3 regions of the Sinorhizobium sp. NFACC03 genome follow, and region 3 is predicted to be linked to each of the others. Evidence: predicted binding sites of a transcription regulator. Region 3 holds the regulator's gene; each other region holds the start of a gene.
The links. Region 3 encodes LexA, which represses DNA repair genes until DNA is damaged. Its sites were predicted from a motif close to TGTTCNNNNTGTGTTCNG; they were not measured.
Positions count from the first base shown of each region.

Region 1: a site for LexA is predicted at 1,141-1,158, ahead of ruvC (crossover junction endodeoxyribonuclease RuvC). Genes of this name have one in related genera too.
Region 2: a site for LexA is predicted at 1,470-1,487, ahead of BLU35_RS21880 (ribonuclease T2). Genes of this name have one in related genera too.

Region 1 covers NZ_FMXF01000013.1:72,835-76,108, forward strand. The annotation lists gene BLU35_RS17595 (HAD hydrolase-like protein) at 1-20, shown strand, start outside; gene BLU35_RS17600 (LLM class flavin-dependent oxidoreductase) at 29-1,030, opposite strand; gene ruvC (crossover junction endodeoxyribonuclease RuvC) at 1,202-1,714, shown strand; gene ruvA (Holliday junction branch migration protein RuvA) at 1,834-2,451, shown strand; gene ruvB (Holliday junction branch migration DNA helicase RuvB) at 2,547-3,274, shown strand, end outside.
Region 2 covers NZ_FMXF01000018.1:140,484-143,757, forward strand. The annotation lists gene BLU35_RS21870 (DMT family transporter) at 1-369, opposite strand, end outside; gene BLU35_RS21875 (alpha/beta fold hydrolase) at 381-1,316, opposite strand; gene BLU35_RS21880 (ribonuclease T2) at 1,501-2,283, shown strand; gene ettA (energy-dependent translational throttle protein EttA) at 2,451-3,274, shown strand, end outside.
Region 3 covers NZ_FMXF01000002.1:301,217-304,490, reverse strand. The annotation lists gene BLU35_RS06870 (hypothetical protein) at 1-389, opposite strand, end outside; gene BLU35_RS06865 (hypothetical protein) at 721-1,017, shown strand; gene lexA (transcriptional repressor LexA) at 1,263-1,988, shown strand; gene BLU35_RS06855 (hypothetical protein) at 2,079-2,411, opposite strand; tRNA gene BLU35_RS06850 (tRNA-Cys) at 2,795-2,868, shown strand; gene BLU35_RS06845 (thermonuclease family protein) at 2,945-3,274, opposite strand, start outside.

The DNA.
Region 1 (3,274 bases), on a different contig from region 3:
CGGCCTTCGGAGCGATCTGATTGCGGCTTCATGCGGCCTTGACGAGTTCCTTCTGCGCGTCGGCGAAGAGGCGAAGCGAATGCAGGCGCGCCTCCATGTCGAAGATCGGCATGGAAATGATCAGTTCATCGGCCTTCGTCTGATCGAGGAAGGTTCCGATTTTCCGGCGGATCGTCTCGGGCCCGCCGACGACGGCATACATCATCGAATGGTCGACGAAGATCTTTTCGTCATAGCTCCAGAGCCCATCCATCGATTGAACCGGCGGCGGGAACTGTCCGCGCGCATTGCGCCGCAGCGCCACGAAGGATTGCTGCATCGAGGTGAAGAGATAGTTGGCCTCTTCGTCCGTATCGGCGGCGACGCCCATGACACCGACCATGACATGCGGCTTGTCGAGCGTCTCGGACGGCGTGAAGCGCTCGCGATAGATCTCCAGCGCCGAAAGCAGCATGTCTGGCGCGAAATGCGATGCGAAGGCGAAGGGAAGGCCGAGCATGCCGGCGAGGTGAGCGCTGAAATGGCTTGAGCCCAACAGCCAGATCGGCACGTTGGTATCGGCGCCCGGAACGGCGATGATCTTCTGATCCTCTGCGACAGGGCCGAGCAGGGCCTGCAGTTCCACGACGTCGTTCGGGAAGTTGTTGCCGCTTGCTTCCATGTTGCGCCGCAGCGCCTGGGCGGTGCGCATGTCGGTGCCGGGTGCGCGGCCGAGGCCGAGGTCGATGCGGCCGGGATAGAGTGCGGCCAGCGTGCCGAACTGTTCTGCGATCACCAGCGGCGAATGGTTAGGCAGCATGATGCCGCCGGAGCCGACGCGGATCGTCTTCGTGGCTGCGGCCACATGCGAGATCACCAGCGAGGTCGCCGCACTGGCAATGCCTTTCATGCCGTGATGCTCAGCGAGCCAGAAGCGCTGGTAGCCGTTTTCCTCGGCAGCCTGGGCCAGACGGCGCGAGTTTTCGAGTGATTGGGCGATGCTGCCTCCTTGCGTGATCGGGGAAAGATCGAGGACGGAGAAAGTCGCCATGGCATGGAGCCCTTTATTGAGGGAAATTGATGAAAGGCTATGTAAGCTCAATTTTCCTCAATCCAAGGGCAGTGGCGAAGAAATCCTGAAGCCCGTCTCACCTGTGCGTATGTTTTTGTTTTGTTCACTTTTTGCTGGCAGCGTCCGGGCGAGCATCATAGGGTGAATTTCATGCAGAACACGATTCGCATCATCGGCATCGATCCGGGCCTCCGCCGTACCGGCTGGGGCATCATCGAGACGCTCGGCAACTCGCTGCGCTTCGTGGCCTCCGGCACGGTGACCTCCGATGGCGAGATGGATCTCGCCTCGCGACTCTGCCAGCTGCACGACGGGCTTGCCGAGGTGGTGCACAGCTACCAGCCGCACGAGGCGGCGGTCGAACAGACCTTCGTCAACAAGGATGCAACCGCGACGCTGAAACTCGGCCAGGCGCGCGGCATTGCGATGCTTGTGCCGGCGCGCGCGGGCCTCAGGGTCGCCGAATATGCACCGAACGCGGTCAAGAAGGCTGTGATCGGCGTCGGCCACGGCGAGAAGCAGCAGATCCACATGATGATCAAGGTTCTGATGCCGAAGGTCGAATTCAAGGGCAACGATGCGGCGGACGCATTGGCCATCGCCATTTGTCATGCTCACAACCGCCAATCGGTGACAAGCCGGCTCGCCGCATTGATGGCGTAGTTGCAGCAGATCTAAAGTGTTAAAGCGACCTTAGCGAGTCTTGTAGACGCGCGGCACTGTAGACAAGAAATTTCCCGATGGTCTGAGCGACCATCCCAGCCCACCGCGAGAGACGCCATATGATCGGCAAATTGAAGGGTACCATCGACGAGATCGGCGAGGATCATGTCGTGCTCGACGTGCATGGCGTCGGCTATGTCGCTTTTTGTTCGGCGCGCACGCTGTCCAAGCTCGGATCGGCCGGCGAGGCGGCGATGCTCTTCATCGAGACCTATGTGCGCGAGGACCAGTTGAAGCTCTTCGGCTTTCTGACTGCGCTGGAGCGGGAATGGTTCCGCCTCCTGCAAAGCGTGCAGGGCGTCGGCTCGAAAGTGGCACTCGCGGTACTTTCGACCTTGACGCCGGGCGAACTGGCAAATGCAATTGCGTTGCAGGACAAGACCTCGGTCTCGCGTGCGCCGGGCGTCGGGCCCAAGGTGGCGGTTCGTATCGTCACCGAGCTCAAGAACAAGGCACCGTCCTTTGCCGGCGAGATGTCGGGCTCGATCGGCCTCAAGCAGGAACTCGGCGAAGGGGTCGCGTCCGCGCCGGTATCGGATGCGGTTTCGGCGCTCACCAATCTCGGCTATTCACGCGACCAGGCGGCCAATGCGGTGGCCGCCGCGTTGAAGAATGGCGGTGAGGGGGGCGACAGTGCCAAGCTCATTCGCCTCGGCCTCAAGGAACTGGCGCGATGATCGCTTGCCTTGGCGGGGCGCTCAAGGCAGAACGGAAGAGGGCCGGACGCAGGTGAGTACCTGCGCCATGACGACTGACCAATTGGAACGAATGCATGACTGACGCGGCACGTCTGATAACGCCGGAAAAGCGCGGTGAAGATCTCGATGCGACCATGCGCCCGCAGTCGCTGGACGAATTCACCGGCCAGGCGGAAGCGCGCGCCAACCTGAAGATTTTCATCGAAGCGGCCAAGAACCGCGGCGAGGCGCTGGACCATGTGCTCTTCGTTGGCCCGCCCGGCCTCGGCAAGACGACGCTTGCGCAGATCATGGCCAAGGAACTCGGCGTCAACTTTCGCTCGACCTCCGGTCCGGTTATCGCCAAGGCTGGCGACCTTGCGGCTTTGCTTACCAATCTCGAAGAACGCGACGTGCTCTTCATCGACGAGATCCACCGGCTCAATCCGGCGGTCGAGGAAATTCTTTATCCTGCGATGGAAGATTTCCAGCTCGACCTGATCATCGGCGAAGGCCCGGCGGCGCGTTCGGTAAAGATCGATCTGTCGAAGTTCACGCTGGTCGCGGCGACGACCCGCCTCGGCCTCTTGACCACGCCGCTGCGTGACCGTTTCGGCATTCCCGTGCGTCTCAACTTCTACACGGTCGAGGAACTGGAATCGATCGTGCGCCGAGGTTCCCGGCTGATGGGCCTCGGCATGACAGACGATGGCGCGCGCGAGATCGCCCGCCGCGCCCGCGGTACGCCGCGTATTGCCGGCCGGCTGTTGCGGCGGGTGCGCGATTTCGCCGAAGTGGCGCGCGCCGAAGCCGTGACCAGGAA
Region 2 (3,274 bases), on a different contig from region 3:
GCCGAGGATCGTCAGGATGATCGGCTCGACGAAGAAGATCGCAATTGCGTCGGCAACCTCCATCACCTTCAGCGTGGTGATGAAGGAGAGCATCGTCACGACCAGGAGGCCGCCGCGCAACGCATGGAGCCCGGTCTTGCGCCAGGTGAGATCAAAGAGGCTGCCGCGGAAGAGCACGATCGGCAGGATGAAGACGACCTGAAGCAGGAACCGGACGGCGGTGATTTCGGCCGAGGGGACGGTCGCGATCGCCAGCTTGGCGAAGATGTCGATCAGCGGCGACAGGAGCACCGAGATCACCATCAGCGTCAGCCCGAAGGAGATGCGGTTGTGGTCCGTGGCGATCTTTTGAAGAGACATGTCGGCCATGATATTTCCGGTCAGCGCCTGCCTGCGATGGCGCCCAAGCACCAGGCGGCGAAGTCCGCCGTCGCCTGTTCCCGGCCGAGTTCGTTGAGGGTCTCGTGGCGCATGCCGTCATAAACGGTGACGGTGACGTTGGTCAGACCGGCCGCTTTCATCTTGGCGCCGAGCCAGCGAATGGCATTGCCCATCTCGGTTGACGGGTCGGCGCTGCCGCCGACGAGATGAATGGGCAGGTCCTTGCGGAGCCGTGCCAACCGGTCGGGCCGGGCGCCGCCGAAGGATAGGCGGAAAAGGTCGAGCCAGAGCGAGACGGTCGCGTCGAAGCCGCAGAGCGGGTCGGCCGCGTATTTCGCGACCTCGGCATCGTCGCGCGAGAGCCAGTCGAGGTCGGTCTTGCGATCCTTGATCGCGCCGCCCCACATGCCGAAGGTGAGCTTGGTCAGGAGCGGGCTCGGCACATCCGAACCCTTCAGCGCCTTCTCGATTTTCAGGATCATCTGGCCGCCGCGGCCGGCGAGGCCGGGACGGAAATTGGAGTTCCAGACGGCGAGCGCATCATAGAGGCCGCGATCAGCCTCGGCTGCGTTCAGCGCAATCAGCCCGCCCATGGAATGGCCGAAGAGGATGACGGGAAGACCCGGATGGGCGGCGGTCGCGATTTCGCGCACAGCCCGGATATCGGCAAAAATCTTGTCGAGGCCGTCGCGGCTCGAGAACATGCCGAGCGGGGCGTCTGGCGCGCGCGTCTCGCCATGGCCGCGATGGTCGTGGGCATAGACCTGGAAGCCATGCGCGGCCATCGCTTCGGCAAAGCGGGCGTAGCGGCCGGAATGTTCGGCAAGGCCGTGGCTGATGAGGAGGATGCCGCGCGCATGAGCGGTCGCGGGGAAATGGCGCCAGCTCAAGGTGGCTCCGGTCGGGCTCTGATGTGTCTTCACCTGCCCGAACACGATTTCCCCCGGCAACAACGACAGACATTTCGATATCAAATCGATTTGCAAGGCAAAGGCAATCACCGCTTGTTGCTCGTTGCGCATGAGGTCACAAGCGAATGTGCGCTCATCTTAATTAAGAGTTGCAATTTTCCCGTTTTGAGCGATATTCGTTCCTGTTTTGTTTCCGCAGGAGGATATCATGGTTAGTTTCTGTAAGGCGATATCGGGTCCGATGGCAGGACTGCTGGCGGCGTTGGCGCTGTTCCTTGCGCCAGCCGCCTTTGCTGCCGGCGAGGAAATGTCGGATCAAGGGGGTTCCGAAGGCACGACCAGCCGCACGGAATATGTGCTGGCGGTGAGCTGGCAGCCGGGCTTCTGCGAAACGCGGCCGCAACGCAAGGAATGCGAAAGCCAGACCGCAGAGCGTTTCGACGCCATCAATCTCTCGCTGCATGGCCTCTGGCCCCTGCGCAAAAGCTATTGCGGGGTAACGGCCGAGGTGCGTGCGCAGGATCGCAAGGGCAGCTGGCTTGAACTGCCGAAACTCGCAATGGCAGACGACACGGCGGCGCGGCTGCTGATCGCCATGCCCGGCGTGCAATCCGGCCTCGACCGGCACCAGTGGCTGCGCAGCGGCACCTGCCAGAGCGGCTCGGTCGACGACTATTTCTCGGCGCAGCTGCGCATGCTGGAGGAGCTCAACCGCTCGGCGGTCGGCGCGCTCTTTCGCCAGCGCATCGGCTCCGAACTCGACGAGGCGACGATCAAGCAGGCCTTCGACCAGAGTTTTGGCACTGGCGCCGGCGACCGGGTGCGCATGCGCTGCCAGACGGTTCAGGGGCGCAGCATCATCACCGGGTTGACGATCGGGCTGACCGGCGACGTCATGAAGGCGTCCAGCCTTGCACCGCTGATCCAGGCGGCGGGACCGACCGAATTCAAATGCGCCAAGGGTATTGCCGATACGGCCGGGCGAAGCTGACCGGCTTCGCGGGCACTGTTCTTCGGCAGCGAAAGCGCTGGAGGCGCAGGGTTGCCGCATGGGATAGGTGGGGGGACAAGCCGGGGCGAATGCCTTTGCTCATTGCCCCCTTCCTATAATTCGCCTACATAGCGGGCAAATTTCCTTTCCCTGCGGAGCATTCCCTTATGGCACGTCAGTTCATCTATCATATGGCCGGACTTAATAAGTCCTACGGCGCGAAGAAGGTTCTCGAGAACGTTCATCTGTCGTTCTACCCGGACGCCAAGATCGGTATCCTCGGCCCGAACGGCGCCGGTAAGTCGACGGTTCTGCGCATCATGGCCGGCCTCGACAAGGAATTCACCGGCGAAGCCTGGGTAGCCGAGGGTGCCACCGTCGGCTATCTGCCGCAGGAGCCGCAGCTCGATCCGACGAAGACGGTGCTTGAGAACGCGATGGAAGGCGTTGCCAAGAAGACCGCGATCGTCGAGCGCTACAACGAACTGATGATGAACTATTCCGACGAGACGGCGGAAGAGGGCGCGAAGCTCCAGGACATCATCGACAGCCAGAACCTCTGGGATCTCGAAAGCCAGGTCGAGATGGCCATGGAAGCGCTGCGCTGCCCGCCGGGTGATGCCGACGTCACCAGCCTTTCCGGCGGTGAAAAGCGCCGTGTCGCGCTCTGCAAGCTGCTGCTCTCGCAGCCGGACCTCCTGCTGCTCGACGAACCGACCAACCACCTTGACGCCGAGACCATCGCCTGGCTCGAAAAGCACCTGCGCGAATATCCGGGCGCCGTGCTGATGATCACCCACGACCGCTACTTCCTCGACAACGTCACCGGCTGGATCCTCGAGCTCGACCGTGGCCGCAGCATTCCCTACGAAGGCAACTACTCGGCCTATCTCGTCGCCAAGGCCAAGCGCATGCAGCAGGAGGGCCGTGAAGAGGCCTCCCGCCAGAAGGCGATTGCCCGCGAACAGGAGTGGATCGCATCGAGCCCCAA
Region 3 (3,274 bases):
AGCGCCAGCGTGTTCTTGCGCACGAATTCGGTGAAGAAGTCGGTGTTGGAGAAGTTGACGACCAGAGCCTTCGAGCCTGTGAGGTCCACGCCGAACGCGACAGCCGGCCACTGGCGGCCACGGTCGAGCTGCAAGGCCCGCTGCGGCTCGATCGATTTCCAGTCGGCATTGCCAATCGAAAGAAACGCCAGGTTCGCCGATCCTCTCGGATAGAAGCCGATTCGAAGGATCATTCCGCCGTCGTAGCTCGTCGCCGCATAGCACGAGCCGCCCAAGGACGGATCGGAGCCCACCGTCCAAGCATTGACCTCCTTCCAGATATTCGAACGCCCTTCTTCAGCAGAGGCCGCTCCCGCCGCCACCAACAGACAGAGAACCGCCAACGACAATCTACGCATGCAATCACCCCATTTTTCCCGCAAAGTTATCGTTTTTTTACTACCTGTCGAGACGTGCGACATCTTCACAACACGGATTTGTGCACGCCCGTAGCGAGGCCGCGACTTGGCGCAACCCATGCGATTGCGGCAAGGACGGCGCGCCAGGCTGAGGCGGCTTCGCCGCTGCGTGCCCCTGGCGCAAAACGGCCACAGCCTGCACCCAAAGAGCTGTTGAACACATGACAGTGATCGCCAAGCTTGCTGGACTTCGGAACGAAAGCGCGGTTCACATCGTTAACCGCCCCGTAGTCCCACCCTTGCATCAAAGTGGACGATCACCGTGCTTGCCGCCCTGCTTCTCGCTTCGATAGTCGCATCGCCTAATATGCCTGACGTCAAGCTCAGCGCCGCCACGGTGGACGAACTTCAGACCGATTTCGAGAGCGCCGTGCCATGCCATCAGATCGATGGACGCAAGGTGTGGAAGGGTGCGATCGCGTTCTACATCCAGTCGTTCGTCTATGATGGCGACAGGCCGGTCGCGACCGATGCGGCGGATGCCGTACTTCCAGAAGACAACAGCGCCGAGACGGTGAAGGAATTCGAAGACGCGTGCGCCGCCACGCAGCCGGCCTAGCCTCTTTGCACAAAAACGCTCGCGATTCGTTCGAATCGCCGTGCCGTCGCGTAATGCGCTACGCCGCCGCCCTCCGTTTGGGCACGATCATCGCCCAAGCCGCTCTGCTCCCGTAAAAGTGACCAATCGACACGCACAGACGCGCCAATTGTCTGAGTTCACGGAATTTTAGGCACTTGCGGAACACATATGGAACAGATAGTGTCTGTTCTTGATTTGTTTCACGCCTCTGGGAGCGACGTGCCATGCTGACCCGCAAGCAACAGGAATTGCTTCTCTTCATTCACGAACGCATGAAGGAGTCGGGCGTCCCACCATCTTTCGATGAAATGAAGGATGCGCTCGACCTGGCGTCGAAGTCCGGCATTCACCGCCTGATCACGGCACTCGAAGAACGCGGGTTCATTCGCCGTCTGCCGAACCGGGCTCGCGCGCTCGAGGTCATCAAGCTTCCGGAGGCTTACGCATCCAGCCAGCAGCAGCCCCGCCGCGGCTTCTCGCCCAGCGTGATCGAGGGCAGCCTCGGCAAGCCGCCAGTGGCCGCTCCTGCCGCACCGCCGAAGCCCGCGCCCGTGGCCGACAACACATCGGTTTCCGTGCCGGTCATGGGCCGCATCGCTGCCGGTGTGCCGATCTCGGCCATCCAGAACAACACGCACGACATTACCGTTCCGCTCGACATGATCGGCAACGGCGAACACTACGCTCTCGAAGTCAAGGGCGATTCGATGATCGAAGCCGGCATCTTCGACGGCGACACCGTGATCATCCGCAATGGCAATACGGCCAATCCCGGCGATATCATCGTGGCGCTCGTGGATGATGAGGAAGCGACGCTGAAGCGCTTCCGGCGCAAGGGCGCATCGATCGCGCTCGAAGCCGCGAACCCTGCCTACGAAACAAGGATTTTTGGGCCCGATCGGGTGAAGATCCAGGGCAAGCTCGTCGGGCTGATCCGCCGCTACCACTGATTCCGAGGGAAACCAGGCATCCGACCGAGCCTCGCCACCGCTTGCGGCTGCGAGGCTCTGTTTATTGAAGGCGACCTGAAGGCACGCCTCTTACTCGTGGATGGTGTACTCGCCGAGCTCGCAGAGGTCCTGCATGTCTTCGGTCGTATCGAGGCCGGAGCCTTCTTCGAACTCGAAGCGCATGTCGTACTTGCAGACCTCCCGGCCGTCGGCGATAGTGATCTCCATGTCTTCCCCTGGGTTCAGCACCTGCCGGCCGAAAACATCGTCTTCCCACTCGTTGACGCCCACAGGCGACGTATAGAAGTTCGTCAGCACTGCGCCCGTGTTGTTCTTCAGCTTGAAAACCAGATCCTCTGCCTGCGCCTCAAATGTGGTCGCAGCGATGAGGGCCAAGGCCGTCAGGACAAGTTTCGTCTTCATATATGCCATTGCCTCCGTTTTGATGATGACGGACGCTACCGATGCGGCTGATGTCAGCGGAGTCATCGTTCCCCCTCTACCGATTTCACCGAAGCGATAAGATCCAACGGATAGCTAATGGACGTGGCTTGCGCGGGCGTGTGGCACGCCTGAGCGAACGCTTCCTGGGCGTCGCAACCCGAAGCAAGCAGAGGAAAGCAGTCGTTTCCACCCCTGCTTGAAGTATCGCTACCCGCTCCCCCGAGCGGTCGACATTGCCAAACCTTCTACCTGTGGAAAGCACACAAACCACAAATTCGCATTGTGTTTTTCGGAAAATGCCTCTTGCGGATTTTCTGCAATCATTCTAAATCCGCGCCAACGCTCGGTTATCCGAGCTGTGAGGCCTCGTGGCGGAGTGGTGACGCAGAGGACTGCAAATCCTTGTACCCCGGTTCAATTCCGGGCGAGGCCTCCAAAAAATCTCCACGCTATTAAAGAGTGCTGCGGCAATGCCTTCCGTTGAAGGCATTGGGTTCCTGCAATTTTTGACGTCAGCACCAGGGCGTCGCGTGTCCTGTCCACGGCCGTACCAGCCCCTCGGATACGAGCACGCGCCCGATGGACTGGTCGCCCCGCGTAACCAGCCGCAGCTTTTCGCCGGCCTTGGCATCCTGACGACCGCCCGCCGTTTCCAGCCTGAAGTCACCCGCATTCAACAATTCGCGCAGGCGCTGCTTGGCGTAGAAGCCGCGCGAACGTTCCTTGTCGCAGCTTGCCTGGCGAATACGCGGCGCATCGACATCTGCGACGCGGATCGTTTCGCCGTGGTACAGGAAGGTGGCGCCGTCGATCACGCAGTTGTCGTTGCGAATCCCGCAGAA